Regions from separate parts of the Streptomyces sp. NPDC048521 genome, predicted to be linked through region 3. Evidence: riboswitches for the same ligand, from Rfam matches in the RefSeq annotation. Region 3 holds a riboswitch; each other region holds the start of a gene.

Region 1 (7,417 bases), on a different contig from region 3:
CGCAGTACACCGGCAGGGCGTTGGCGCCCTTCGCCTCGATCGCCTCGCACAGCGTGTCCACGAAGGCGGTGTTGCCGCTCAGCTCGTGCGCCCGGTAGAACAACACGCCCACCGTCGGGCGGCCGTCCCGCAGCTCGTACCCGCCGTGCACGCCGTACTCCGGCATCTTGCGCGGCTCGTCGAAGCCCTCACCGGTCAGCAGCACGGTGTCGGACAGGAACCGGGACAGCTCCAGCAGGTTCGCGGGCCCGCCCTCGACCAGGTACTTCAGCGCCTCCGCGACCACTCCGGCCGGCACGGACGACTCGGCCATCAGCTCCGCGTCGGGGACGGCCTCGCCGCCCAGCAGCACGGTCGGCACACCGGACGCCTTCAGCGCGGCCAGCCCGTCCTCCCAGGCGCGCTTGCCGCCCAGCAGCCGTACGACGGCGAGGTCCGCGCCCTCGATCAGGCCCGGCAGCTCCTCGGTGACGTCGACCCGGGTCGGGTTCCCGATCCGGTACCCGGCGCCGGAGGCCCGGGCCGCCAGCAGATCCGTGTCGGCGGTCGACAACAACAACACTGTGCTCATGCGGGCGCTCCCGGTGGGATGAAAGGCAGTCCTTGCGGCGCGCCCGACTCGATGAGCCGCCAGAGCGCGTCCGTGTCCGCGTGCTGTTCGATCAGGTCGCCGAGCCGGTCGAGCTGCTCCTCGCGCAGCGCGGCGAAGGACGTGTCCGGGGCCGGTACGAAGCGGCGGCCCGCGGCGGCGGCCACCTCGCGCAGGAAGGCCCGCCGGAAACCGTCCGACTCCAGCGAGCCGTGCCAGTGGGTGCCCCAGGTCTGGCCGACCCGGCAGCCGTCCAGGAAGGGCTCGCCGCCCAGGACGTCGGCGACCCCGTGATGGATCTCGTACCCCTCGACCCGCTCGCCGAGGGCCTCCCCGGCGGGCCGGGTGAGGGTCTTCTCGCGGGCGAACCGCACCCGCACCGGAAGCAGGCCGAGCCCGGGGACCTCGCCGGCCCGCGACTCGACCTCGTCCTCGATGTGCTCGCCGAGGATCTGGAAGCCGCCGCAGATGCCGAGGACGGGCCTGTGCCGGGCGGCCCTGCGCACGAGGGCATCGGCAAGTCCCCGCTCCCGCAGCCACTGAAGCGCCCGTACGGTCCCGCGCGTGCCCGGGATCACCACGAGGTCGGCGTCCGCCAGTTCCTCCGGACGGTCCACGAACCGCACCACGACACCCGGCTCGGCGGCCAGCGCGTCCACGTCCGTGAAGTTGGACATCAGCGGGATCGCGCAGACGGCGACCCGCAGCACGTCCTCGCCGGCCGGGGGAGCGACGGCCGACTCCCGGACGGGGCCCCGCGACACCCTCTCCCACGCTCGGCTGCGCTCGCGCGGGGGGACCCCCATCCCGTCCTCCTCGTCGATGCCGAGCCCGTGCCGGAAGGGCAGAACGCCGTAGGTGCGCCGCCCGGTGAGGCCCTGGAGCATGTCCAAGCCCGGTTCGAGCAGGCCGACATCACCCCGGAACTTGTTCACCAGGAACCCGGCGATCAGCTCCTGGTCCTCCGGCGACAGCAGGGCGACCGTGCCGAAGAAGGAGGCGAACACGCCCCCGCGGTCGATGTCCCCGACCACCAGCACGGGCAGCCGCGCGTTGCGGGCGATGCCCATGTTGACGATGTCGGTCCGCCGCAGGTTGATCTCGGCCGGGCTCCCCGCCCCCTCACAGATCACCGCGTCATACGTGCCCCGCAACTCGGCCAGACAGTCCAGCACCGTGCCGAGCAGCCGCTGCTGCCGCCCACCGTGGTAGCCGCGCGCGCTCAACTCGCCCACCGGCTTGCCCAGCAGCACCACCTGGCTGCTCTGCTCGCCGCCCGGCTTGAGCAGCACCGGGTTCATCAGCGCGGTCGGCTCGACCCGGCAGGCCTGGGCCTGCATGGCCTGCGCCCGCCCGATCTCGGCGCCCTCCTTCGTCACGAACGAATTGAGGGACATGTTCTGCGCCTTGAACGGCGCGACCTTCACGCCCTGGCGCACCAGCCACCGGCAGATCCCGGCCGTCACGACGCTCTTGCCGGCGTCGGAGGTGGTGCCGGCGACGAGGAGACCCCCGCTCACTTCCCACGTCCCTTCACGAGTCGGCGCGCGGCGACCGTGACGCCGAGCGCGAGCAGGCCGACACGGCGGGAGAGCCGTACGGCCCGGTCGATGTCGGTGACCCGGACGGCGCGCCCGGTCCCGCCGTTGAGCACGGGGCGGTGCTCGACCCGGCCGCCGTAGGAGAGCGTCCCGCCCAGGCGCACCCCGAGGGCGCCCGCGAAGGAGGCCTCCACGGGCCCGGCGTTGGGGCTCGGATGCCGGGACGCGTCGGCCCGCCAGGCCCGTACCGCGCCCCGCGGGTCGGGGCCGGCGAGCACGGCGAGGACGGCGGTCAGCCGGGCCCCCGGCCAGCCGGCGAGGTCGTCGAGGCGGGCGGAGGCCCAGCCGTAGCGCCGGAACCGGGGCGACTTGTGACCGACCATCGCGTCGAGGGTGTTGACCGCCCGGAACCCGAGCAGCCCCGGCACCCCGCCCACGGCACCCCACACCAGCGCGCCCACGACCGCGTCGGAGGTGTTCTCGGCGACCGACTCGACCACGGCCCGGGCGATCCCGTCGGCGTCCAGCGCCTGCGGGTCCCGGCCGCACAGGTGGGGCAGCCGCGCGCGGGCCGCCTCGACGTCCCCGGCCTCCAGGGCACGCCCGACGGTGCGGGCCTCCCGGGCGAGCGAGGTGCCGCCGACGACCGCCCAGGTGACGGCCGCGGTCAGCGCGACGGAGGCGGTGGGGGAGGGGCGTACGGCGCGTACGGCCAGCGCGCCGAGGGCGACGGCGCCACCGGCGCACACGGCGGTGTGCAGCGTGCCCCAGCCGCGGTGGTCGTGCCACAACGCGCGTTCCACGGCCGCTGCCACCCGCCCGAACGCGGCGACCGGATGCCCGCGGCGGGGATCGCCGAGGAGCAGGTCACCGAGAAGGCCGGCGGCGGCGCCGTACGCGTAGGAGCGATCGGCACCCATCGGCTCAGCCGGCCGTGGGTACAGGAGCGGGCCTGGTACTGGTCCTTCGGCAGCCGAGCATGGCGATCTGTGTCCTCACTCAGGGTGTCCGCGCCCTGGTTCGACGTGATTCGGCGGTGAGAGTTCCTGGCTCCCGGGGGTTCTTCCCCGGTGACAGTGGCGGGACCGCGCCGGATTCGCACCGGCTTCCTCTCTTGCCGCCGTACATGGCCTGGGCAGTCCACCACGCGCCCGGAACGGCCGTCAACTTGCCGTTGACCTGCAGGGGGAGAGTGTGCCGATCCCCACACCGTGAGGCGTGCGGGCATGCCGGAGGCTCCCCTCCGCACCAGTGGGAGGGGAGCCTCGAGGCGCTCGGTCGGGCCGTGGCGGACGGATGCCGGGTCAGGCCGTCGACGAAGGGTGCCAGGTCAGGCTTTCGCCACGATCAGGTAGAAGCCGTACGCCACCGCCGCCGCGCAGGCCGCGAAGCAGACGTAGGCGCCGGTGACGGCCAGGGCCGCGGAGCCGCCCTGGGCCGCGGCCTTCTCGCGCCGCGACAGACCGTTGATGCCGAGGGTGAACAGGGCTACCAGGCCCACCGTGAACACGAGGCTGACGCCGAAGACGGAGCCGAGGGCCGCCCAGTCGATCTTCATGATGCTTCCTTGGTGAACGGGTGCTCGGGGTCAGACCGCGGCGGCCGGCGGGACCGCCGGGGCAGCGGGGGCCGGGTCGGCGACCGGGGCCGGGATGGTGGCCGTCAGGTCCTCGGTGATCGCGCCCGCCGGGGGCGGGGTCACGGCGGCGATGGCGGTGGTCACCACGCCGGCCGGTTCCTCGGTCTCGGCGACGACGTTCGTGTGGTCGACGACCTCGCGGCGGGAGATCTTCCAGATCGCGGCGCTCGCGGCGACCAGGAAGACGGCGACGGCGGCGGTGCCCCAGTCGCCCAGGTCCGTGACGGACTCGGCGCCCGCGCCCACCAGCGCGGCGGCCGGCAGGGTCAGCGCCCAGGCGACGAACATGCGGCCCGCGGTCGACCAGCGGACCACTCCGCCCTTGCGGCCCAGGCCCGCGCCCATCACCGAGCCGGAGACGACGTGCGTGGTGGAGAGGGAGAAGCCGAGGTGGGAGGAGGCCAGGATGGCGGTCGCGGCGCTGGTCTGGGCGGCGAAGCCCTGGCGCGGCTCCAGATCGGTCAGGCCCTTGCCCATGGTGCGGATGATGCGCCAGCCGCCGATGTAGGTGCCGAGCGCGATGGCCAGGCCGGCGGAGAGGATCACCCAGACGGGAGGGTTCGAGCCGGGGGCGATGGAGCCGCCCGCGATGAGGGCGAGGGTGATGATGCCCATCGTCTTCTGGGCGTCGTTGGTGCCGTGGGCGAGGGAGACCAGGCCGGCGGAGGCGATCTGGCCGGCGCGGTAGCCCTTGCGGGTGGCCTCGCCGTCGGCGGTGCCGCCGATGCCGTAGGAGAAGCGGGTGGCCAGCACCGAGGCGAGGCCCGCCACGATCGGCGCGGCCACCGCCGGGAGCAGCACCTTGGTGACCAGCACGTCACCGTGGACGGCGCCGAAGCCCGCGGAGGCGACGGTGGCGCCGACCAGGCCGCCCAGCAGGGCGTGCGAGGAGCTGGACGGCAGGCCCACCAGCCAGGTCAGCAGGTTCCAGAGGATCGCGCCGACCAGGGCGGCGAAGATGACCTCGGGACGGATGCCGGTCTCGTCGACGAGACCCTTGGAGATCGTGTTCGCGACCTCCACCGAGAGAAAGGCGCCCACAAGGTTGAGGGCGGCGGACATGGTCACCGCGATCTTGGGCTTCAGGGCGCCTGTGGAGATCGTGGTGGCCATCGCGTTCGCGGTGTCGTGGAAACCGTTCGTGAAATCGAACGCGAGTGCGGTTACTACCACAATCGCGAGGATCAGCGAGAAGCTTTCCATTTACCCAGGCAATCGTTCGAGGTCGTTGGCTGGATGAACGTAGGCAACCTGGGTGAACGGAAGATGAACTGAGGCGGGCATGAGGGTGTCAGTAACGAGCGGAAGAGGTTCCGTTTGTCCCCCTGGGCCCAGGCGCCCCTTGGCCACCGAGTCCCGCGAAGGTCCGCAGCCGGGCCGGCGGGCCGTTGAAGAGATTCTGGTCACCCGGCAGCCTGCCCTTGGTGCCGTACTGCCAGAACGTCCAGTACCGCCAGCCGCCCGGCAGCCTCCCGGGCCGTGAGGTGCCGTGACGGGCGATCCACAGGGCGTGGGAGGAGGAGAAGGCGCGGCTGTTGCCGGTGCAGAGCTTCCACCAATGGGTCGTCGTGTAGATCACCGGGCGGCGGCCGGTCTTGCGCTTGATCTCGTTGCTGAAGGACCGGATCCAGCGGATCATCCGCTTCTTGCCCAACCCGTAGCACTTGTGCTGCCGGTCGTAGGGGTTGTACTCGATGTCCAGCGCGGGCGGCAGTGTCCAGCCGTCCGCCCGCCAGTCTCCGCCGTGCCGCACGAAGTACGCGGCCTGCCGGGCGCCGGAGGACTCGTCAGGGAGCGCGAAGTGGTACGCGCCCCGGATCAGGCCGGACCGGCGCGCGCCGCCGTACTGCTGGGAGAAGCGGGGATTGCGGTAGTGCGTGGACTCCGTCGCCTTCACGTAGACGAACCGGGCGCCCCGCGCCCGGGTGGCCGGCCAGTCGATCCGCTTCTGGTGGGACGACACGTCGTGCCCCCGGGGCAGCCACGCGGCCGCGGCCGGTGGCCGTGCCGCCGGAGGCCCTGCCTGCGAACCTCCCTCTTCCACAGGGCCCGCCGACGCGGTCGCGCTGCCCGCGAGGGCGAGCGCCGCGGTGGCCGCCGCGAGGACACCGATGCGGCGACGGGGAACGGTGCGGTCACGGGCCATGCGTCGTCTCCCCGGAGTAGTGGGCCAAGGATCGCCGGGCGGGCAAGAGAGAACATTGAAAGGTCTGGCGATCACCGGATCGGCGCCGCTTCGCGGTGATTCGCGACAACATCCGCCCGTTCGGAGGCACGCCCTCCGGTTCCGCCGAGCCCCACCCCGTACCGCCCCGGCTGGCAGGATCACCGCATGGCCGAGCGACGACGCGACACATCACCGGACGCGACAGACAGCGAGCCGACGCCCGGGGGCGAGACGGTGCCCGATCGGGGAGCGGGAGCGGGCGGGAACGCCCCGCGCACCGAGGCGGCGGGTGGGGCAGCGGAGCCGGTGCCGGTCCCGGTGGCGGGTGGGGCGCGGGAGCCCGGGTTCGGCCGGGTGGCGGGAGCGGTCGGGGGCGGTGAGGCCGGTGAGGTGCCGCGCGGTGAGGCGGCGGGTGGGGCAGCGGAACCGGAGCCGGGCCCGGCGGCGGGTGGGGCTGGGAGCGGGGCGGGCGGTGAGGCGGTGTCCGGTCGGCGGGCGGGAGCGGACGGGGACGTGGCGCTGGTCTGGGCGGCGTTGGTCGCGACGGCGCGCCGGACCGTCGCCGACGGGCTGGTCGTCGGCACCTCCGGCAACGTCTCCGCACGCGTCGGGGACCTCGTGCTGGTCACCCCGTCGGGCGTCCCCTACGACCGGCTCACCCCGGACGACATCACCGGCGTCGACCTCACCGGACGCCAGGTGCTCGGCACCCTGGTACCGACCAGCGAGCTGCCCATGCACCTCGCCGTCTACCGCACCACCGACGCCGGCGCGGTCGTCCACACCCACGCCGTCCACGCCACCGCGGTCTCCACGCTCGTGCCCGAACTCCCGCCGGTCCACTACATGACCGGCGCCCTCGGCGGACCCGTCCGCGTCGCCCCCTACGCGACCTACGGCACCGAGGAACTGGCCGAGAACATGCTCCGCGCCCTCGCCGACCGCTCCGGCTGCCTGCTGCAGAACCACGGCACCCTCACCTACGGCGCCGGCCTCGACCAGGCCTACGACCGCACAGCCCAGCTGGAATGGATGTGCCGCCTGTGGCTGACGGCGTCCTGCGTGCCGGGCCTGACGCCGTCCCTGCTGACGGAGGAACAACTGGCCGAGGCCGGGGCACGCTTGAAGGGGTACGGCCAACGGAGGTGACCCCTTGTCCCGCAGTCCCCGGCTCCGCCCGCTTCCCGATCCGCCGACCGGCGTGCGCGGTCCGCTGCCCCCGCCGCTCTCCGCGATCCGCCGCCTCGCGACTCCGCTCGCCCTCATCCGCCGCCACGGCATTCAGTCACGACGCACCGGGCCGGCGGTGCCGAATCCGCCCGCACTCCGGTGGGCCTCCCGCGCCGCCCTTCCGCTGGCCGGTGGCCGGAACCACCCCGACACTGGAGCAGTGCGCCCAGCCAAAGCGACCGCCGCAGCACTCACCGCCGTCCTCGCCGCCGGCATGGCATCCGTGGCCGCCGGCCGGCTGGCCAGCGACG
Region 2 (7,417 bases), on a different contig from region 3:
GCTGCTGCGGCGCAAGCCCGACGCCCTGCTCGGCGTGGCCACCGGCTCCACCCCGCTGCCCGTCTACCAGGCGCTGACCGCCAAGGTGCGCTCCGGCGCCGTGGACGCCTCGCGGGCGCGGATCGCGCAGCTCGACGAGTACGTGGGACTGCCCGCCGACCACCCCGAGTCCTACCGCTCGGTGCTGCGCCGGGAGGTGCTCGAGCCGCTCGGGACAGACATGGACGCGTTCATGGGCCCGGACGGCACGGCCGAGGACGTCCAGGCGGCGTGCGAGGCGTACGACCGGGCGCTGGTGGAGGCCGGCGGGGTCGACCTGCAGTTGCTCGGCATCGGGACCGACGGGCACATCGGGTTCAACGAGCCCTGCTCCTCGCTCGCCTCGCGCACCCGGATCAAGACCCTGACCGAGCAGACCCGGGTCGACAACGCCCGCTTCTTCGACGGCGACATCGAGCAGGTCCCGCACCACGTCATCACCCAGGGCATCGGCACGATCCTGGAGGCCCGGCACCTGGTGCTGCTGGCGACCGGCGAGGGCAAGGCGGACGCGGTCGCCGCGACCGTCGAGGGCCCGGTCGCGGCGGTCTGCCCGGCCTCCGCGCTCCAGCTCCACCCGCACGCCACGGTGGTCGCCGACGAAGCGGCGGCGTCCAAGCTGAAGCTGGCGGACTACTTCCGCCACACGTACGCCAACAAGCCGGACTGGCAGGGGATCTAGCCGGCGGGGCGGCCGCGCCGGCACCGGCGGTGGGCGGGTGGCGGGGCCCGGGTGCCGCCCCCACGCGGTCCGCGACCCGATGGACTAGACCAACAGCGGGTGCACGGGTATACAGAGGAGATCACGGAGCGTGCGGGTGGACTCCTGACCACGAAGCCGTGCCACGATGTGAGCCGTGGCCGATGCCAGGTCGGTCGCTTTCGGCATCCGGAGCCGGGAAGGCAGAGCATGAGCACCGACGTCAGCAGTGCGGAGAACGAGGCCGGCACGACCGTCCGTACCGCGCGCGTGCCCAAGTACTACCGCTTGAAGAAGCACCTGCTCGACATGACGGAGACGCAGGCGCCGGGCACGCCGGTCCCACCCGAGCGCACGCTGGCCGCAGAGTTCGACACCTCCCGCACCACCGTCCGCCAGGCCCTGCAGGAGCTGGTCGTGGAGGGCCGGCTCGAACGCATCCAGGGCAAGGGCACCTTCGTCGCCAAGCCGAAGGTCTCCCAGGCGCTGCAGCTCACCTCGTACACCGAGGACATGCGCGCCCAGGGCCTGGAGCCGACCTCGCAGCTGCTGGACATCGGCTACATCACCGCCGACGAGCGGCTCGCCGAGTTGCTGGACATCACCGCAGGCGGGCGCGTGCTGCGCATCGAGCGGCTGCGCATGGCCAACGGCGAGCCCATGGCGATCGAGACCACCCACCTGAGCGCCAAGCGGTTCCCGGCGCTGCGCCGGTCCCTCGTGAAGTACACGTCCCTGTACACCGCGCTCGCCGAGGTCTACGACGTCCACCTCGCCGAGGCCGAGGAGACCATCGAGACCTCCCTGGCCACCCCCCGCGAGGCGGGTCTGCTCGGCACCGACGTGGGCCTGCCGATGCTGATGCTCTCCCGGCACTCGCTGGACCGCGAGGGCCAGCCGGTGGAGTGGGTGCGGTCGGTGTACCGGGGTGACCGGTACAAGTTCGTGGCACGGCTGAAGCGGCCCGCGGAGTAGGCAGGGCCCACGGTCACCGAATTCGGGATACCGATATACGGACGAGGTCTTCCGCTGGCCTGATCCTGTCACCTAGATTGCCTGCGCATTACACAGGTGACCAGCAAGGGGACGGAGCCGCAGCATGTCGGAAACGCCTGAAGTGAGACCACCGGTGGTAACACCGGTCCGAGTGATCATCGGTCTGTGTCTCGTCGCGCCCTTCGTGGCGATGCTGTGGGTCGGCTCGTACGCCAAGACGGACCCCCAGTTCATCGGGATCCCGTTCTTCTACTGGTACCAGATGCTCTGGGTGCTGGTGTCCACGGCGCTCACGATGATCGCGTACAAGCTGTGGCAGCGTGACCAGCGCTCCCGCGAGCACGCGCAGGGGGGTGCCGCGAAGTGAAGGACGGCGTCAACGGCGTCGCACTCGGCGTCTTCATCTTCTTCTTCCTGGCCGTCACGGTCATGGGCTTCCTGGCCGCGCGCTGGCGCAGGGCCGAGAACGAGCACTCCCTGGACGAATGGGGTCTGGGCGGTCGGTCGTTCGGCACCTGGATCACCTGGTTCCTGCTCGGTGGCGACCTGTACACGGCCTACACCTTCGTCGCCGTACCGGCGGCGATCTACGCGGCGGGCGCGTCCGGCTTCTTCGCGGTGCCGTACACGATCCTGGTCTATCCGCTGATCTTCACGTTCCTGCCCCGCCTGTGGTCGGTGTCGCACAAGCACGGCTATGTGACGACCTCGGACTTCGTGCGCGGCCGGTTCGGCTCCAAGGGCCTGTCGCTGGCCGTGGCGATCACCGGCATCCTCGCGACGATGCCGTACATCGCGCTCCAGCTCGTCGGCATCCAGGCCGTCCTGGACGTGATGGGCGTCGGCGGCGGCGAGAACACGAACTGGTTCGTGAAGGACCTCCCGCTGCTCATCGCCTTCGGTGTGCTGGCGGCCTACACCTACTCCTCCGGCCTGCGCGCGCCTGCGCTGATCGCGTTCGTCAAGGACACGCTGATCTACATCGTCATCACGGTGGCGATCATCTACATACCGATCAAGCTGGGCGGGTTCGACGACATCTTCGCCAAGGCGGGCGAGAAGTTCTCGACCACGGGCGTGGGCGGTGTCGTACCGGCGCCGGCGGGCCAGTGGACGTACGCCACACTGGCACTCGGCTCCGCGCTGGCGCTGTTCATGTACCCGCACTCGATCACCGCGACCCTGTCGTCCAGGAGCCGTGAGGTGATCCGCCGCAACACCACGATCCTGCCGCTGTACTCGCTCATGCTGGGTCTGCTGGCGCTGCTGGGCTTCATGGCGATCGCGGCCGGGGTGAAGGTCACCAACGGGCAGTTGGCGATCCCGCAGCTGTTCGAGGACATGTTCCCGGACTGGTTCGCGGGCGTGGCCTTCGCGGCGATCGGCATCGGCGCCCTGGTGCCGGCGGCGATCATGTCCATCGCGGCGGCGAACCTCTTCACCCGCAACATCTACAAGGACTTCATCAAGCCGGACGCCACGGCCGCGCAGGAGACCCGCGTCTCCAAGATCGTGTCGCTGCTGGTGAAGGTGGGCGCGCTGATCTTCGTCCTCACCATGGACAAGACGGTCGCCATCAACTTCCAGCTGCTGGGCGGCATCTGGATCCTGCAGACCTTCCCGGCCCTGGTCGGCGGCCTGTTCACCCGCTGGTTCCACCGCTGGGCGCTGCTGGCCGGCTGGGCGGTCGGCATGGTGTACGGCACGGTCGCCGCGTACGGGATCGCCTCCCCGACGCAGAAGCACTTCGGCGGCAACGCCAAGGAGATCCCCGGCATCGGCGAGATCGGCTACATCGGCCTCACGGCCTTCGTGCTGAACGTCCTCGTCACCGTGGTCCTCACGGTGGTCCTGAAGGCCCTGAAGGCCCCCGAGGGCATCGACGAGACCAAGCCGGAGGACTACTCGGCCGACGCGGGCGACCCGGGTGTCCAGGTGGAGCTTCCGCCGGCCACGGCAGGCGCCGGTCACTGAGACGCGCCCCGCAGGGACGCGGTGAACCGCGCGACCAGCCATCCCCGACCCCGGAGCGGGCCGCAGTCGTCGACCGACGACCGCGGCCCGCTCTTCGTCACTCTCCTCACCTACGAGTTGACCCTCTGAAGCCGCGGCGACACAACATCTGGGGGTGACACGGCGGACCGGCACTAGATGTATGCTCATGCTCGCTGTCGCCGCAGGGGAATCCGGTGCGAATCCGGAACTGTCCCGCAACGGTGTACTTGCGTGCATCCGCACGCCTGTCCAGTCCGAGGACCTGCCGTCAGCGCGCCCGGCCGTCCGGTCCGGGTGCCTTGAGACGTCCGGGCCTCGTGGAGTGGGCCGGTGGACGCGACGCCGTGTGCGCTCGTGGCTGCCCCCTGCCCTCCGCCAGGCCCCGTGCCGAGCGAGGGAGAGCCCCACGTGACCATCGCGCCAGCCGATCCGGCTTCAGTCAGCGAGCCGGAGACGGACGGTCCCGGTGCCGCGCTGCTGCGGACCCTGACCGAGCTGACCGCCGACCTCCCCGACGCCGACCCCGGCCGGGTCGCCGCCGCCGCGCTGCGGGGCCGGTCCGCACGGGCTGCCTCCGAGATCACCGCGGAGTTGCGCGAGCTGGCCACGGAGGCGGCCGCAGGCCTGATCTCCGAGGACCCCGCCTACTCGAGGCTGGCCGCCCGCCTGCTGACCCGGGCCATCCGGGACGAGGCCGCCTCGCAGGGCGTGACGTCCTTCACCGAGTCCGTCGGCGTGGGACACCGGGAGGGGCTCATCGCGGACCGGACCGCCGCGTTCGTGCGGCTGCACGCCGAGCGGCTCGACGCGCTGATCGACACGCACGCCGACGACCGCTTCGGCTACTTCGGCCTGCGCACCCTGTACAGCCGCTACCTGCTGCGGCACCCGATCACCCGCAAGGTGATCGAGACGCCCCAGCACTTCCTGCTGCGGGTGGCCGCCGGCCTCGCCGAGGACGACACCGTTCGCTCCGTGGACGAGGTCGCCGCGCTCTACGCCCTCATGAGCCGGCTCGACTACCTGCCCTCCTCCCCCACGCTCTTCAACTCCGGTACGCGGCACCCGCAGATGTCGTCCTGCTACCTGCTCGACTCCCCGCTGGACGAGCTGGACTCCATCTACGACCGCTACCACCAGGTCGCCCGCCTCTCCAAGCACGCCGGCGGCATCGGTCTGTCGTACTCCCGGATCCGTTCGCGCGGTTCGCTGATCCGCGGCACCAACGGGCACTCCAACGGCATCGTCCCGTTCCTGAAGACCCTGGACGCCTCGGTGGCCGCCGTGAACCAGGGCGGCCGGCGCAAGGGCGCGGCCGCGGTGTACCTGGAGACCTGGCACTCCGACATCGAGGAGTTCCTGGAGCTGCGCGACAACACCGGTGAGGACGCCCGCCGCACGCACAACCTGAACCTGGCCCACTGGATCCCGGACGAGTTCATGCGCCGGGTCAACGCCGACGAGCAGTGGTCGCTGTTCTCCCCGGCGGACGTGCCGGAGCTGGTGGACCTGTGGGGCGAGGAGTTCGACGCCGCCTACCGCAGGGCCGAGGCCGACGGCCTCGCGAAGAAGACGATCCCGGCCCGCGACCTGTACGGCCGCATGATGCGCACGCTCGCACAGACCGGCAACGGCTGGATGACCTTCAAGGACGCCGCCAACCGCACGGCGAACCAGACGGCGACCGCGGGCCATGTGGTCCACTCCTCCAACCTCTGCACGGAGATCCTGGAGGTCACGGACGACGGCGAGACGGCGGTCTGCAACCTGGGGTCGGTCAACCTCGGCGCCTTCGTGACCGCCGGGGACATCGACTGGGAGCGGCTGGACGAGACGGTCCGCACGGCCGTCACCTTCCTCGACCGGGTCGTGGACATCAACTTCTACCCGACCGAGCAGGCGGGCCGTTCCAACGCCAAGTGGCGCCCCGTCGGCCTGGGCGCGATGGGTCTGCAGGACGTCTTCTTCAAGCTGCGCCTGCCCTTCGACTCCCCCGAGGCGAAGGCCCTGTCCACCCGGATCGCCGAGCGCATCATGCTCGCCGCGTACGAGGCCTCGGCCGACCTCGCCGAGCGCAACGGCCCGCTGCCGGCCTGGGAGAAGACCCGTACGGCCCACGGCGTGCTGCACCCCGACCACTACGGCGTCGAGTTCACCTGGCCGGAGCGCTGGGCGGCGCTGCGGGCGCGGATCGCGGCCGTCGGGATGCGCAACTCGCTGCTCCTCGCCATCGCCCCGACGGCCACCATCGCGTCCATCGCGGGCGTGTACGAGTGCATCGAGCCGCAGGTGTCCAACCTGTTCAAGCGCGAGACGCTGTCGGGCGAGTTCCTCCAGGTCAACTCGTACCTGGTGCAGGACCTGAAGCACCTCGGCGTGTGGGACGCGCGCACCCGGGAGGCACTGCGTGAGTCCAACGGCTCGGTGCAGGGCTTCGCCTGGATCCCCGAGGAGGTGCGGGCGCTCTACCGCACGGCGTGGGAGATCCCGCAGCGCGGCCTGATCGACATGGCCGCGGCCCGCACCCCGTTCCTGGACCAGGCGCAGTCCCTGAACCTGTTCCTGGAGACGCCGACCATCGGCAAGCTGTCCTCGATGTACGCGTACGCCTGGAAGTCGGGTCTGAAGACGACGTACTACCTGCGCTCCCGACCGGCCACGCGCATCGCCCGCGCCGCCCAGGCGCAGGCCCCCAGGACGATCCCCGTCCAGCAGGCCGCCGACCCCGACGCGGTCGCCTGCTCCCTGGAGAACCCCGAGTCCTGCGAAGCCTGCCAGTGATTCCCGCCCGCCACCCGACCACCACCCCTGGAGGACGGCGCTCCGCGCCGACTGCGATGACGAACCAGAACCTTCTCGACCCCGGCTTCGAGCTGACTCTCCGCCCGATGCGCTACCCCGACTTCTACGAGCGCTACCGGGACGCCATCAAGAACACCTGGACCGTCGAGGAGGTCGACCTCCACTCGGACGTCGCCGACCTCGCGAAACTGACGCCGGCCGAGCAGCACCTGATCGGCCGTCTGGTGGCGTTCTTCGCGACGGGTGACTCGATCGTCGCGAACAACCTGGTGCTCACGCTGTACAAGCACATCAACTCCCCGGAGGCGCGCCTGTACCTGTCGCGCCAGCTGTTCGAGGAGGCCGTGCACGTCCAGTTCTATCTGACGCTGCTCGACACCTACCTGCCCGACCCGGACGACCGCGCCGCCGCCTTCGCGGCCGTGGAGAACATCCCGTCCATCCGCGAGAAGGCCGAGTTCTGCTTCCGTTGGATGGACTCGGTGGAGAAGCTGGACCGGCTGGAGTCCAAGGCCGACCGCCGGCGCTTCCTGCTCAACCTCATCTGCTTCGCCGCGTGCATCGAGGGGCTGTTCTTCTACGGCGCCTTCGCGTACGTCTACTGGTTCCGCAGCCGGGGTCTGCTGCACGGCCTGGCCACCGGCACCAACTGGGTGTTCCGCGACGAGACGATGCACATGTCCTTCGCCTTCGACGTGGTCGACACCGTCCGCAAGGAGGAGCCGGACCTCTTCGACGACGAGCTGCAGCAGCAGGTCACCGACATGCTGCAGGAGGCCGTCGAGGCCGAGCTGCAGTTCGCGCGCGACCTGTGCGGTGACGGCCTCCCGGGCATGAACACCGACTCCATGCGGCAGTACCTCGAGTGCGTCGCCGATCAGCGCC
Region 3 (7,417 bases):
CTTCTTCCGGGACGAGCGGCCCGCCGCCGGTCCCGACGGCACCGAGGACCGTACGCGCGAGATGCCCCAGATCGACGCCGACGGCACGCCCCGCCGCCGACCGCGTCCCGACTGGGCCGAGGAGACCCCGCTGGACGACCTGCCGACGCTGGCGGACGAACTGCTGGGGTCGTACGACGAGCAGGGCCACGGCGACCACGACGAGGAACAGGGCCGCAGGGGCCGTGGTCGGGGTCGGCGCGGCTGAGTGCAGCTCCCGCCAGGGGCAGGCACGGCGGGCGCGCGCCCGCCGTGTGCAGGCAGTACAGGGCGGCGTCTGTCGCAAACGCGACGGGCGCCGCTCGGCTTGTCACGGTGTGACGGGCGCGGCTCGGCGTGTCACGGTGTGACGGGCGCGCCCGGCCCGTGACCGGCGGTGACGGCCGCTGCCCCGCGTTGTCAGTGCTCACCCGCACAATGGACTCCGGAACGTGGAGTGTGACGGAAGGGCGGCGTGACCCATGACCGTGTGGGACGACCTCGTCGGGCAGGAGAAGGTGAGCGCGGTGCTCGACGCCGCCGCGCGGGACGCCGACGCCCTCGTCACCGCCGCCGCGGCCGACGAGCCGCTGCCGGAGGCGTCGAAGATGACGCACGCATGGCTGTTCACGGGCCCGCCCGGAGCGGGGCGGAACCAGACGGCCAGGGCCTTCGCCGCGGCGCTGCAGTGCGTGAGCCCCGACCGCGCCCTCGGCGGCTCCCCCGGATGCGGCTTCTGCGACGGCTGCCACACCGCGCTGCTGGGCACGCACGCGGACGTCACCACGGTCGCCGCGGTGGGCGCCGAGATCCTGGTGAGGGACATGCGGGACACGGTCCGCAAGTCGTTCACGTCGCCGGCGAACGGCCGCTGGCAGATCATCCTGGTCGAGGATGCCGAGCGGCTGAACGAGAAGTCGGCCAACGCGGTCCTCAAGGCCGTCGAGGAGCCCGCCCCGCGCACGGTCTGGCTCCTGTGCGCCCCCTCCATCGAGGACGTCCTGCCGACCATCCGCTCCCGCTGCCGCCACCTGAACCTGCGCACGCCCTCCGTCGACGCGGTCGCCGACATGCTCGTACGCCGTGACGGCATCGAACCGGAGGTCGCGGCGGCGGCCGCCCGCGCCACCCAGGGCCACGTCGACCGGGCCCGGCGTCTGGCCACCGACCCGGCCGCCCGCGAGCGCCGCGCCGCCGTGCTCAAGCTGCCGCTGCGCCTGGACGAGGTCGGCGCCTGCCTCAAGGCGGCCCAGGAACTGGTCGACGCGGCCGCCGAGGACGCCAAGCAGCTCGCCGAGGAGGTGGACGGCAAGGAGACCGAGGAGCTGAAGGCGGCGCTGGGCGCGGTGCAGGGGGGCCGGTTGCCGCGCGGTACGGCGGGCGTGATGAAGGACCTCGAGGACATGCAGAAGCGGCGCAGAACCCGCACGCAGCGCGACAGCCTCGACGTCGCCCTCGGCGACCTCACCGCCTTCTACCGCGACGTCCTCGCCCTCCAGCTCGGCTCCCGCGTGGCGATCGCCAACGCCGATGCCGAGGACGCCCTGGAGCGGCTGGCCCGCGGCAGCACCCCGGAATCCACGCTCCGTCGCCTCGAGGCGATCGCCGCCTGCCGTGAGGCCCTGGACCGCAACGTGGCCCCCCTGCTCGCGGTGGAGGCGATGACGATGGCCCTGCGGGCGGGGTGAGGACGCCACCGACGCCCCGCCCCTAGGATGGCCTCGCAGGAATGGCCTTATGAATGACTCGTCGGAACGGCCCCGCAGGGCTGACCTGGTCGGCGTGGCTTCATGGGCGTGCCTGTCCCTCGTACGAGCCCATCATCCACACGCAGCGCGCCCAGGTCGTCGCACAGCGTTACGCTCGCCTGATGCACACCAGGCCATCCCCCCGCCCGACCCGAGGCATCCGCCCCCGGACCACGGCCCGCCTCACGGCCACTCTGCTCGCGTCCGCCACCCTGCTCGTGTCCGCCTGCTCCGGTAGCCCGGCCACGTCGGCGGGCGGGACGGTGGACGCGGCGCTGGCCGCGCTGCCGCGATCGACGCCGTCGGCGCTGACGCCGTACTACTCGCAGCGGCCGCGCTGGCGCAGCTGCGGTGCTCCCGGCTTCCAGTGCGCGACGATCAAGGCCCCGCTGGATTACGCGAAGCCCGGCTCGGGAGACGTCCGGCTCGCCGTCGCCCGCAAGAAGGCCACCGGCAAGGCCAAGCCGCTCGGTTCGCTGCTGGTCAACCCGGGTGGTCCGGGCGGCTCCGCGATCGATTTCCTCCAGCAGTACGCGGGCGTCGGTTACCCGGCGGACGTCCGTGCCCGCTACGACATGGCCGCGGTGGACCCGCGGGGCGTCGCCCGCAGCGAGCCCGTCGAATGCCTCGACGGACGTCAGATGGACGCGTACACGCAGACGGACGTGACACCCGACGACCAGCGGGAGCAGAACGCACTGGTGGCGGCCGACAAGAAGTTCGCGGAGAGCTGCGGGACACACTCGGCACGGCTGCTGCGGCACGTCTCCACCGTCGAGGCGGCACGGGACATGGACATCGTGCGGGCGGTGCTGGGGGACCGGAAGCTGAACTACGTCGGGGCGTCGTACGGCACGTTCCTCGGGGCGACGTACGCCGGTCTGTTCCCGGAGCGGGTCGGACGGATGGTTCTGGACGGCGCGCTGGACCCCGCCCTCGACGCGCGCGAGCTGAACCTGGATCAGACGGCGGGCTTCGAGACGGCGTTCCAGGCGTTCGCGAAGGACTGCGTACAGCGCTCCGACTGTCCCCTCGGCGGCAAGGGCACGACACCCGCGCAGGTCGGCGACCACCTCAAGGCGTTCTTCCGCAAGCTGGACGCCCACCCCATCCCGACGGGCGACGCGGACGGCCGCAAGCTCGGTGAGGCGCTCGCCACCACCGGGGTGATCGCGGCGATGTACGACGAGGGGGCGTGGCAGCGGCTGCGTCAGGCGCTGGCCTCGGCGATGCACGAGAACGACGGCGCGGGGCTGCTCGCGCTCGCCGACAGCTATTACGAGCGTGACGCGAGCGGTCGCTACAGCAACCTGATGATGGCCAACGCCGCCGTGAACTGCCTGGACCTGCCGCCGGCCTTCACCGGACCCGAGCAGGCGGAGAAGGCGCTGCCGGAGTTCGAGAAGACGTCCCCGGTCTTCGGCGAAGGCCTGGCCTGGGCCGCGCTGAACTGCACGTACTGGCCGGTGAAGGCGATGGGCGAACCGCACCGCATCGAGGCGAAGGGCTCGGCGCCGATCGTGGTGGTCGGCACCACCCGCGACCCGGCGACCCCCTACCGCTGGGCGCAGTCCCTCGCCCGCCAGCTCTCCTCGGCCCGCCTCCTGACCTACGTCGGCGACGGCCACACCGCCTACGGCCGCGGCAGCACCTGCATCGACGGGGCGATCAACACCTACCTGCTCCGCGGCACCCCGCCGAGTGCCGGAAAGCGCTGCTCATAGCCCATGCCACCCACCTCGGAGCCGGCCGCTCCGGGGTGGGTACGAAGCACCCCCGGAAACTGTGTAGACTTACCGACGTTGCCGGTCGCACCATAGTGCGGGCAGCGCGCCGCTTTAGCTCAGATGGCCAGAGCAACGCACTCGTAATGCGTAGGTCTCGGGTTCGAATCCCGAAAGCGGCTCCATGGGGACCCCAGGTCGGACACCGTCTGACCTGGGGTCTTCTCGTTGCCGAGATGCCCGTTCTCCGAGATGCCCGGACGGGGGGCCGGACGTAGATTCGGCACGTGGACGGTATGCCGGAGCGTATCGACCCCTCGACGGACAGGACCGTCGCCGCGCGTCTGCTCGGCTGCCTGCCCGACGAGGTCGGATACTGTCCGCGCTGCCAAGGGCTCACCCGGCGCTACGGCCGCGACGCCCAGGTCATCTGCCCGGCCTGCCGGGCGGCCGAGACCGCGACGCGACCCCTACCGGGTTCGCCGGCTGAGCCCCACCGGTCCGCCGGCTGAGCCCCACCAGGTCCGCCGGTTGCGCCCACCGGTTTCTGCCGGCTGACCTTCGCGATCACCCGGAAGCCGGCGCAGCGTCCTGTCGAACCGAACGCGGCAATGTCTCCGGGTGTCGTTGTCCCCGTGGATCCGCCTGCCTGCGCGAGGGCGAAGCTGCCCGCGTCTCGCGGCTCAGGCGCGGACGTCGTGCCAGGGCGAGCACTCCCGGTACGTGCTGGTCACGATGCACCCCCGCAGCCGGGGACGATCTTCATGTAGCGGGCGTCGTGGCCCCTGGTGGAGGCGATGCGGCCGTTGCTGAGTTCCGCCTCGATTCGCAGGCCGTCGGCCAGTGCCGTCGCGCTGCCTTGGTGCACCAGCAGTCGTGACGATCAGTCATGATCACCTTATAGACAGGTCTTTACGCCACGATGGGGGCGGGGCCCCGCACCTGGCTGTGCTCTGCTCTGCGCCGAGGCGCGCCCGCACGTGGGCCAGGGCCGCCGCCGGCCCCGGGCCCGTCAGTCGCGTCGAAGACGTCAGCCGCGTCGATCACCTCAACCGCGTCGATCCCCTCAGTCGCGTGAGACGCAGTGCTTCAGCAGTTCGGAGATCGATCCGTCCACGAGCCGGTAGCGCACGACGCGGCCGTCCTTCTGGCCCTCGACGATGCCCGCGGTCCGCAGCAGGCGCAGGGACTGGGAGACGGCGGTGTCCCTCATCCCGGTGGCGACGGCGAGGTCGGAGACGGCGATCGGGCCGGCCTCGTGGAGCGCGAGCAGCAGGGACAGGCGTCCGGGATCGGAGAGCAGCGAGAAGCGGTCGGCCCAGGCGCGTACCCGCTCCGGCTCACCGACGGCGGCGATGGCGTCGCAGACCCGGTGGCCGTCGATGGTGCGCTGCCCGGCACGTTCCGCGGGGACGAGATGCATGGCCCCATCATCGCAGCCATCGGCCGGGCGCTCCATACCTGTTCAGTTGTGCAGCCTTGCAGCCGCTACCCGCCGCCGCCTAGTGTGAGCGGGCCGTGGTGTTCGGGAAGACCGGTGACAGCCCTCAGGGGCTCAGTCCGGAGCGGCCCTCGCCACTGTGATCGGGAAGTTCCCGCCCCCTACACGCCACTGGCCGCACAGCCGGGAAGGCAGGGGCGGGCGCGTCGACCCGTCAGCCAGGAGACCGGCCACGGCATCACGAAGCTGATCCACGAGGTGCTGGAGCGTGACCGTATGACCGTGTCCGAAGGCGTGCCCGAAACCGCCGCCACCCCGTCCTTCCGCTGGCGTCGCGAGGACACCGTCCGGACCGCGGGGCTCCTGGCCGTGATCGTCGCCCTGCACGTGGTCGCGTTCGGGATCCTGTTCCTGCTGGTGATTCCCCGTCACTACGAGGTGGGTACCAAGGCGTTCGGCCTGGGCCTCGGCATCACGGCGTACACGCTCGGCATGCGGCACGCCTTCGACGCGGACCACATCGCGGCGATCGACAACACCACCCGCAAGCTCATGGCCGACGGCAAGCGTCCGGTGTCGGTGGGCTTCTGGTTCGCGCTGGGCCACTCCAGCGTGGTGGTCGTCATGGCCGCGCTGGTCGCCGGCGGCGCGAAGCTCGCCGGCACCCTGATGAACGACGGCTCCCGGACCCACCAGGTCCTCGGCACCGTGGGCACCACGGTCTCCGGCAGCTTCCTGTACCTCATCGCCGCCCTCAACCTGGTCGCGCTCTTCGGCATCCTGCGCGTCTTCAGGGCGATGCGCGCCGGACGTTACGACGAGGCGGAGCTGGAGGCCCACCTCGACTCCCGTGGCTTCATGAACCGTGTCCTCGGCCGGCTCACCAAGTCCATCCGCCGCCCGGGCCAGATGTTCCCGCTCGGCTTCCTCTTCGGCATCGGCTTCGACACCACGACGGAGGTCCTGCTCCTCGCGCTGGCCGGCAACGGTGCCGCCGCCGGTCTCCCGTGGTACGCGGTGCTGTGCCTGCCGCTGCTGTTCGCGGCCGGCATGAGCCTGTTCGACACGCTGGACGGCACGTTCATGAACTTCGCCTACCAGTGGGCTTTCTCCAACCCGGTGCGGAAGGTGTTCTACAACCTCACCATCACCGGCCTGTCCATCGCCGTGGCCTTCTTCGTCGGCACGATCGAGCTGGTCGGCGTCCTGCACGACAAGCTCGGTCTGCAGGATGACGTCACCGGCTGGATAGCGGCCCTGGACCTGGACAACGTCGGCTATGTCATCGTCGGCCTGTTCGTGGTCGTCTGGGCCGTGGCCATCGCGTACTGGCGCTTCGCCAAGGTCGAGGAACGCTGGGCCGTCCGCGCCGCAGACTCGGGCTGAGACGGTGGGAGTGCCGGGCCGTGTGAGCCTCCGGCACCGGCTGAAGGGGAAGGCGGTCGGTCGATCGGCGGAGCCACTCCCTCATGGGGGACAGAACCGGCGCAAACGCGCCGCACGGTGAATCGGCGTCAGGTGAACGCTCGGACGTGAGGCAACATCTTGGTGAACGGCGGGCGCCGCGCGGTCGAGACGCGGTGCCGCCGTCGGCCGGATGGGGTGAGGGACGTGGTGGAGCCGAGGATCGCCGTCGCCGTGGTGACCATGGGCAACCGGCCCGCCGAGGTCGACGCGCTGCTGCAGTCCGTGGCCAAGCAGGACCTCGCCCCGGCCCGCATCGTCGTCGTCGGCAACGGCTGCCGGCTGCCCGAGTTCGCCCGCCGGCTCTCCCTGCCCGGCGAGGTCACCACCATCGACGTGGAGGAGAACCTCGGCTGCCCGGGTGGCCGGAACGTCGCCCTCGCGCGGCTGCGGGAGTACGGGGACGTCGATGTCGTCGTGGAACTCGACGACGACGGGCTGCTCGTCGACGCCGACGTGCTGCGGCGCGTACGGGACCTGTACGCCGCCGACCCCCGCCTCGGCATCGTCGGCTTCCGTATCGCCGACGAGCACGGCGAGACCCAGCAGCGGCACGTCCCCCGGGTGGGGAAGTCGGACCCGATGCGCGGGGGATACGTCACCGGGTTCCTCGGCGGCGGGCACGCCCTGCGCATGGCGATGCTGGCCGAGACCGGGGACTGGCCCGCCGAGTTCTTCTTCGCGCACGAGGAGACCGACCTCGCCTGGCGGGCCGCCGACGCCGGCTGGAAGATCCTGTACGCCCCCGAGTTGCTGCTCCAGCACCCCAAGACGTCACCGGCCCGGCACGCCATCTACTACCGGGTCAACGCCCGCAACCGCGTCTGGCTCGTCCGGCGCCGGCTGCCCCTGCCGCTCGTCCCGGTGCACCTGGGGGTGTGGACGCTGCTCACCCTCGCCCGCACCCGCTCCCCGGCGGGGCTGAAGGCATGGTTCGGCGGATTCCTCGAGGGGGTTCGGGAGCCGGCCGGCGGGCGGCGGCCGATGCGCTGGCGGACGGTGGGGCGGCTCACCCGGCTCGG
Region 4 (7,417 bases), on a different contig from region 3:
TTGCCCGGGATGCGGGGACCGGCTTCGGGCGCGGCGTTCTCCCCGGCACGCCCCCCTGGCCGCGGTAGTTCCCGTGCCGCATCGTGGACGGGGCTGCTGACCTGTGGGGAGACCGCTTCACCTGCTCTGCGCGCCGAGGCGGGTGCGCCGGTGAGGTCGGCGGGTGGAAGGAGCGAGTGCGATGAGCCGAGCGAAGCAGTGTCCGGAGCCGGAGCATCGGCCGGAGGGTGGGGAGTCCGGCCCGAGCGGCTTGATGGACCTGCTGGGTGTCGCCGCGGTGCTCTTGGAGGCCGACGGCCGGATCGACATGTGGAGTCCGCAGGCCGAGGAACTGTTCGGCTACGCCCGCGGTGAGGCGGTCGGGCAGTACGCGGCGCCGCTGCTCCTCCACCCCGAACACCAGGAGGCGGCGATCAGGCTGTTCGCCGAGGTGATGGAGACCGGCCGGGGCTGGGCGGGGGCGTTCCCCGTCCGGCACAGGGACGGCAGCACCCGGATGGTCGAGTTCCGCAACATGCGGCTCACCGACAACATCGGCGACCACTACGCCCTGGGGCTGGCCACCGACCGGTCCACGCTGCGGCAGGTGGAGCGTGACGTGGCGCTGTCCACCCGGCTGATCACCCAGGCCCCGATCGGGCTGTCCGTCCTGGACACCGACCTGCGGTACGTGGTCGTCAATCCGGCTCTGGCGTCGATGCACGGAGTCCCGGAGGCCGACCACGTCGGCCGGACCTTCCGCGAGGTCCTGTCGGGTCCGCGCTTCCTGGTCGCGGAGGCCGCGATGCGGAAGGTCCTGGAGACCGGTGTCCCGGTGGTGGACGAGCAGGTGGTGGGCCGTACTCTCGCCGACCCCGACCGCGATCACGCGTGGGCGGTGTCGTTCTACCGGCTGGAGGACCACCACGGGCAGCCGCTGGGCCTCGCCACCGTGGTGGTGGACGTCACCGACCGGTACGAGACGGCGAGAAAGGCCGACCGGGCTCAGCAGCGCCTGCGCCTGGTGGCCAACGGCTCGGCCCGCATCGGCACCACCCTGGAGGTGGAGCGGACCGCACAGGAACTGGCCGACGTCCTCGTGCCCGACCTGGCCGACCTGGCCGCCGTGGACCTCCTGGACTCCGTGCTGCAGACGGGCCGCACGGACGTGGGCGAGGGCCCGGCGATGTTCCGCGCGCTGGCGGTGAAGACCGCCTACCCCACCGACGCCGCTCAGGCGATCGTGCCGCCCGGCCGCCTCACCGTCTACCACGCCGACCATCCGGCGTCCCATTGCATCCGCACCCGCCGCCCCCAGCTGGTCACCCACCTGGACAGCAGTGACCTCGCCCGCATCGCCGCCGGCCCCGAGGCCGCCCGCCTGCTCGCCCGGGCCGGTGTCCACACCGACATGGCCGTCCCGCTCATCGCCCGCGGACAGGTCATCGGCGTCATGGGCCTGGCGCGGGCCCGCAACCCCCTGCCGTTCGACGAGGACGACCTCACCCTCGCCTGCGAACTGGCCGCGTCCGCCGCGCTGAGCATCGACAACGCCGTCCTGCACCAGCACATCCGCAGCGCCGCCGAAACCCTCCAGCGCAGCCTGCTTCCCCAGCTCTCGCCGTGTCACCCCGGTCTCGAGGTCGCCGCCCGCTACCGGCCGGCCCAGGCCTTCAGCGAGGTCGGCGGCGACTGGTACGACGTCATCCCGCTCGACGGTGACCGCACCGCCCTCACCGTCGGCGACGTCATGGGCAGCGGTATCCCCGCCGCGACCGCGATGGGCCGTCTGCGCACCGCCACCTCCACCCTGGCCGACCTCGACCTCGACCCGGCCCGGATCCTCACCCACCTCGACAAGATCATTCGCGGTCTCGAGCCGTACATCGCCACCTGTGTCTACGCCGTCTACGACCCGCACCACTGCCGCTTGCACGTGGCCTCCGCCGGCCATCTGCCCCCGGTCCTGGTGCGGGACGGCAGACCACCCGAACTCCTCGACCTGCCCACCGGCATTCCGCTGGGAGTCGGTGGTGTGCCCTTCGAGGCCACCACCCTCGACCTGCGACCCGGCGACCAGCTGGTCCTCTACACCGACGGACTGGTCGAAACCCGCAACGACCCCATCGACGAACGCCTGGACGACCTCCTGCGCCAGCTGTCACCGCCGTTCCGCTCCGCGGAGGAGACCTGCGACCGGCTCCTGCGGCGGCTGCGGCACCCCGCCGACCATGACGACGTCGCCTTGCTCATCGCCCGCGCACTGCCCCTGGCGACCGCCTGCGGTACCTGACCGCGACGCCGGGCGGCCCCGCATGACGTCCGCACCGGGCACGACGCCGCTCGGCGGCGGCCGCCTGGCGCGAGATCAAGATCACGCCGGCCGGCGCGGTCTTGGCGGGGTGCATGCCACGCGGTACGGTCTGTCCGATATCGACGACGGCGAGACGGAAGCCGGTGGGAATCCGGCACGGTCGCGCCACTGTGTGCGAGATGCCTCTCGAGGCGTCACGCGAGTCAGACCCGTGGCCGTCGTCCAGTGCACCACCGAGACGGGACGCGAACTCCCGGAGGAGGTTCTGCCATGGCGCAGACCGTCGCTCAGCCGACAGCCACCACGCCCGCCATCCCCGCCAAGCTGCCGCTGCAGGCGATAGCTCCCTGGGCGGTGTTCTTCGGCATCCTGATGCTGGTCCTGCTCTACTTCGTCGGCGCCGAGCAGGGCGCCACCTCCGTGTTCAGCGGCACGGACGTCCACGAGTGGGTGCACGACGCCCGTCACCTGCTCGGCTTCCCCTGCCACTGACGCGAGGGACGCCACTCGCCCATGAACTCCGCAACGGTCAGAAACCTCCTGGTGCGGGGCATGCTCGCCGGCCTCGCCGCCGGTGTGCTCGCCCTGATCGTCTCCTACCTCCTCGGCGAGCCGAACGTCGACAAGGCGATCGGCTTCGAGGACGCCCACTCCCACGAGCACGAGACGGAGGTCGTCTCCCGCTCCCTGCAGTCCACCGCCGGTCTCGCCACCGGAGTCCTCGTCTACGGGGTCGCCTTCGGCGGCATCGCCGCGCTGGCCTTCTGCTTCGCGCTGGGCCGCGTGGGCCGCTTCGGCCCGCGGGCGACCGCGTTGCTGCTGTCCGGCTGCGCGCTGCTCGCCGTGTACGTGGTCCCCTTCCTGAAGTACCCGGCCAACCCGCCGTCGGTCGGCGACCCCGACACCATCGGCGAGCGGACCACCCTGTACTTCCTGATGATGCTGCTCAGCGTCCTCCTCGCGGTCGCCGCGACCCTCCTGGGCAAGCGGCTGGCGCCCGCTCTGGGCACCTGGTGGGCGACCGTGGTCGCGGTCGCCGCGTTCGCCCTCGCGATCGGGGTGGCCTACGCGTTCCTGCCCGTCGTCAACGAGGTGCCGCAGGACTTCCCGGCCACCCTGCTGTGGCGGTTCCGCCTCTCCGCACTGGCCGTCCAGGGCGTCCTGTGGGCCGGATTCGGCCTGCTCTTCGGCGAGTTGGCCGAGCGGCAGCTGAACCCCGAGCCCACGACGGCACCGACCGGGCGCACGGTTCCCGCCTCGAACTGAGCGGTCCTGGGACACGAGCGGGCCCCTCGGAACCATCCGAGGGGCCTCTCGCGCTCTCCGGGCACCGCCGCGGTCGGACCCGGACAGGGCACAGGGCACCGACCGATCAGCCGGGCACCGCCGAGCCGAGCAGCGGCAGAACCGAGTGGCCAGACCTGCCCGACCACGCCGGATCACCTCGGGGGCGTGCGGCGGTCGCCCTCACTGCCGTCACGGGACGCGGCATCCCGAGCCACGGCGCCCGCACGGTCTCAGCGCGCCGCGGAGGTGCCCGGCACGGCCAGGGGCTGCCCGAGCCGCAGATTCCAGCGTCCGCCCCGTCCGCTGAGTTCCGTGGCCGTCAACGGCGGCACGTCCAGCCGCCAGAAGGCAGCCGCGGGCAGGCCCAGGACATGCACGACCGCGGCCCGTACGACCTCCGGCTCCACCACGGCGAGCGTACGGCCGTCCGTGCCCTGCGCGATGTCCAGCCAGCGCCCTACCCGCCCGCACACGTCCTGCACCGACTCCCCGCCGTGTGCCGACCAGCCGGCGTCGGCGAGCCAACGGCCCACCGCCTCCGGCTCGGTGGCCCCCACCTCCTCAAGGGTGCGGCCCCGCCAACGGCCCACATCCAGACCCTTCAGTTCCGGCGTCTCCCCGCCGTCCAGGCCGAGCGCCGCCGCCGTCTCCCGGCACCGCACGCTCGGGGACATGGTGACCCCGGCGTACGCGGGCAGCGTCCCGGCCGCCGAGCGGGCGCGGGCCGCACCGGCGTCGTCGATCGAGTCGCCGTCGTAGAAGCGGGCCTGCCGCAGCGACGGGCTCGTCGCGGGCGAGACGAAGGTGACGCGGCTGGTCACGTGTCTGCTCCTCCTGCGGCTGCTACGGGGTGCGGGTCGCGGATTCCCGTTCTCACGGGGAACGGCACGTACGGCGAGCACCTCCTCGTCGTCCCCGCCGCGTGGCGAACCTAGCATCGGCCCTGCGGAGGCCGGTGGCGACGTCCCCACACCCCCACCCCCCACTCCCTCCCACCCCATAGGATCCTTTTCGTCCGGTATTCCTGGGTACACGGTGTCGGTATGGGTGGCATGGGGCCGCTGGAGGTGGCGACGTGGCGGTTGCCTCCGCGGCCGGAGAGTGTCGCGTCGGCCCGGCGGTTCGTGCGGTCGGCGCTGCGCGGTGCCGCGCCGGATGCCGTGGAGACCGCCGAGCTGCTGACCGGGGAGCTGGTGACCAACGCGGTGCTGCACGCGCGCACCGAGGTGGAGGTCCAGGCGGAGGCCACCGAGGACCGGGTGCACGTCCGGGTCAGTGATCAGCGGCCGGACCGCGCACCGACCCCGCACGCATGCCGTCCGTACGCCTTCACCGGACGGGGCCTGGCACTGGTGGCGGACCTGGCCTCCGGCCACGGCGTCCACATCGGCGACGGCCGTAAGACCGTGTGGTTCGAACTGGGGTCCGAAGCCTCCGTGCCGCCGTCGCCCGCGTGGGAGGCCGTTGCGCCGTCCGGCCGTACGGTGACCGTCACCCTTGTCGACCTGCCCCACGCGCTGTACGCGGCAGCGCAACAGCACCGGGAGGCGCTTCTGCGCGAGCTGACTCTCGTCTCCTTCGGCGGGACTCTGGGCGACCTGCGGCGGCAGGATCTCGTCACCGCGCACGACATGAGCAACCTGATCAGCGCGTGCATGACGGCCGCGATCGCGGAAGAGGTCCGCGACAGCTCCACGCTCTCTCTGCGGGTGGCGTTCCCGGCGGACGCCACCCCGGCCGTGGTCGGCCTGCGCATGGTCCTCGACACGGCCGATTCGGCGGCCCAGGAGGGAAGCCTGCTCACCCTTCCGGCGCTCCCGCAGGTCAGGGCCTTCCGCGGCTGGATGTTCGATCAGATCGTCGGCCAGCTCTCCGGCGGCCACCCCACCGCCTGGACGCTGGTCCCGAGCGCACCGAGTGCCGCCTCCACCGAGCTGGCGCCGTGGGACGCCGCGGACATCGAGGCCAGTACCGTCCCGACGATCGCCGCCGACGACGGCAACCGGATCATCGCGGTGAACACCGCCGCGGCGCACCTGCTGGGCTGGCGGGCGGACGACCTCGTCGGACGCCGGCTGACCGCGCTGATCCCCGGACACCTGCGGGAACGGCACGTCGCGGCCTTCGGGTCCTTGCTGCTCACCGGACAGCCCCGGATTCTCGGCCGTTCCCTCCCGCTGCCCGCTCTGCACCGTGACGGCCGGCTGATTCCCGTCCGCCTGCGGATCCAGACCCAGGAGTCCGTCGACGGCCGTACCGTCTTCGTCGCCCAGCTGGGTGCGGCGACGGCTCCGGCCCTGTCGCCGCGCGGCGCCGACGCCGGTCATCACGGGGCACGACCGCAGCCCCATCCCGTGCGACTGCCGACCGCCGGGCAACGGGCGCGGCACACCGGCGGCGCGGCCCATGGCGGCGCTGCCCTGCAACGGCTGTCGCTGCTGGCCGACGCCACCAGCGCACTGACCAGCACCCTGGATCTGAAGGAGGGGCTGCACCGGGTGTGCCAGGTGCTGACGCGGCAGCTCGCCGACTGGTGCGTGGTGGATCTGCTGGGCGAGCAGGGCCGGGTGGAGCGGGTCTGCGTCGTCCACCGCAGGCCCGAAGCGCTGATACCCGGTGTGTACCTGGGCACGCTGCCGCCGATGTCCGAGGAGACCCGAGGACCGCTGCCCCGGGTGCTGCGCGGCGCGGGCCCGCTGCGGCTCGCGGACGTCTCCTCATCGGTGGGGCCCGGGAGCCCGCTGGACGACAGCCAGCAGCAGCTGTTCGAGCAGTTGAGAGCCGGTAGCGCGATCATCGCCCCGCTGCGGGCCCGCCGGGAGGTCCTCGGCGCCCTGACCATGATCCGTGTCCGCGACGAGCCACCGTTCACCGACGAGGATCTGCCGCTCGTCTCCGACCTGGTCCGCGGCATCGCGCTCGGCGTGGACAACGCCCGCCTGCACCAGCACACCCGGCGCACCGCCGAACGCATGCAGCGCGCGCTGCTGCCGCACCTTCCGGACATCGACCGCCTGGAACTGGTCGCCCGCTATGCCCCGTCCAGCACCGACGCCCAGGTCGGCGGGGACTGGTTCGACGCCTTCACCCTGCCCACCGGCGACACCGCCCTCGTCATCGGCGACGTGACCGGACACGATCTGCAGTCGGCCGTCGCCATGAGCCAGCTCCGGAACCTGCTGCGCGGCATAGCCGTGGATCGCCAGGAACCTCCCGCGGAGGTCGTGCACCGCTTCGACCTCGCCTGTCAGACCCTCTATCCGCACGCCACCGCGACGTGCGTGTACGCCGTGATCAAGGGCCCGCGGGGCGGGCCGTGGCAGCTCCGCCACTGCTCGGCCGGGCACCCGCCCCCGCTGCTGACCACGCAGGAGGGCGACACCCGCTTCCTCGACGCGGGGGCCGGCCCGTTGATCGGCGTGGATCCCGGACTGTCCCGGGTCACGGGCTGTGACCCGTTGCCGCCCTACTCCACCCTGCTGATGTTCACCGACGGTCTCATCGAGCGCCGCGGGGAATCCCTGGACGAAGCCATGGCCCGGTTGCGGCAGCACACCGCGGCCCTGGCCCGCGCCCCGCTCGACGTCTTCTGCGACGAGCTGGTCATCGGACTCGGCACCGACACCACGGACGACATCGCGCTGCTGGCCCTCCGCCCGCTGCCACCGGCCTGACCACACCGGACGGGTCGCCGGGTCCCTGACACCTATCAAGGGGACAAACCGTTTGACGGGGTCCCGCTGTCTCCCAGTAGGTTCCCGTGGGGAACGCGGTCGGGGAGAAGGGAAGCCTGTGCTGTCTCAGTGGACTTCGGCCGACCTCGGCCACGCGCGCATC

Evidence for each region. A riboswitch is a leader RNA that binds a small molecule or an ion and turns the genes downstream of it on or off. The one in region 3 is predicted to bind cobalamin.
Region 1: another riboswitch for cobalamin. It lies ahead of ACGFRF_RS18250 (cobalamin biosynthesis protein); the one in region 3 lies ahead of ACGFRF_RS13785 (HoxN/HupN/NixA family nickel/cobalt transporter).
Region 2: another riboswitch for cobalamin. It lies ahead of ACGFRF_RS09100 (ribonucleoside-diphosphate reductase subunit alpha); the one in region 3 lies ahead of ACGFRF_RS13785 (HoxN/HupN/NixA family nickel/cobalt transporter).
Region 4: another riboswitch for cobalamin. It lies ahead of ACGFRF_RS01875 (CbtB-domain containing protein); the one in region 3 lies ahead of ACGFRF_RS13785 (HoxN/HupN/NixA family nickel/cobalt transporter).

The regions. Positions count from the first base shown of each region.
Region 1 covers NZ_JBICWR010000007.1:55,070-62,486, reverse strand. The annotation lists gene cobN (cobaltochelatase subunit CobN) at 1-571, opposite strand, end outside; gene ACGFRF_RS18255 (cobyric acid synthase) at 568-2,109, opposite strand; gene ACGFRF_RS18250 (cobalamin biosynthesis protein) at 2,106-3,050, opposite strand; cobalamin riboswitch at 3,148-3,290, opposite strand; gene ACGFRF_RS18245 (hypothetical protein) at 3,461-3,688, opposite strand; gene ACGFRF_RS18240 (anion permease) at 3,719-4,972, opposite strand; gene ACGFRF_RS18235 (lysozyme) at 5,061-5,915, opposite strand; gene ACGFRF_RS18230 (class II aldolase/adducin family protein) at 6,417-7,085, shown strand; gene ACGFRF_RS18225 (alpha/beta hydrolase) at 7,327-7,417, shown strand, end outside.
Region 2 covers NZ_JBICWR010000003.1:336,891-344,307, forward strand. The annotation lists gene nagB (glucosamine-6-phosphate deaminase) at 1-721, shown strand, start outside; gene ACGFRF_RS09085 (GntR family transcriptional regulator) at 950-1,714, shown strand; gene ACGFRF_RS09090 (DUF3311 domain-containing protein) at 1,839-2,102, shown strand; gene mctP (monocarboxylate uptake permease MctP) at 2,099-3,709, shown strand; cobalamin riboswitch at 3,881-4,015, shown strand; gene ACGFRF_RS09100 (ribonucleoside-diphosphate reductase subunit alpha) at 4,139-6,511, shown strand; gene ACGFRF_RS09105 (ribonucleotide-diphosphate reductase subunit beta) at 6,568-7,417, shown strand, end outside.
Region 3 covers NZ_JBICWR010000005.1:26,993-34,409, reverse strand. The annotation lists gene tmk (dTMP kinase) at 1-247, shown strand, start outside; gene ACGFRF_RS13810 (DNA polymerase III subunit delta') at 501-1,706, shown strand; gene ACGFRF_RS13805 (alpha/beta fold hydrolase) at 1,889-3,490, shown strand; tRNA gene ACGFRF_RS13800 (tRNA-Thr) at 3,599-3,675, shown strand; gene ACGFRF_RS13795 (hypothetical protein) at 4,221-4,358, opposite strand; gene ACGFRF_RS13790 (ArsR/SmtB family transcription factor) at 4,557-4,913, opposite strand; cobalamin riboswitch at 4,993-5,181, shown strand; gene ACGFRF_RS13785 (HoxN/HupN/NixA family nickel/cobalt transporter) at 5,208-6,317, shown strand; gene ACGFRF_RS13780 (glycosyltransferase family 2 protein) at 6,543-7,417, shown strand, end outside.
Region 4 covers NZ_JBICWR010000001.1:394,853-402,269, reverse strand. The annotation lists gene ACGFRF_RS01880 (SpoIIE family protein phosphatase) at 182-2,272, shown strand; cobalamin riboswitch at 2,383-2,527, shown strand; gene ACGFRF_RS01875 (CbtB-domain containing protein) at 2,564-2,785, shown strand; gene ACGFRF_RS01870 (CbtA family protein) at 2,807-3,559, shown strand; gene ACGFRF_RS01865 (histidine phosphatase family protein) at 3,811-4,401, opposite strand; gene ACGFRF_RS01860 (SpoIIE family protein phosphatase) at 4,624-7,254, shown strand; gene ACGFRF_RS01855 (AAA family ATPase) at 7,376-7,417, shown strand, end outside.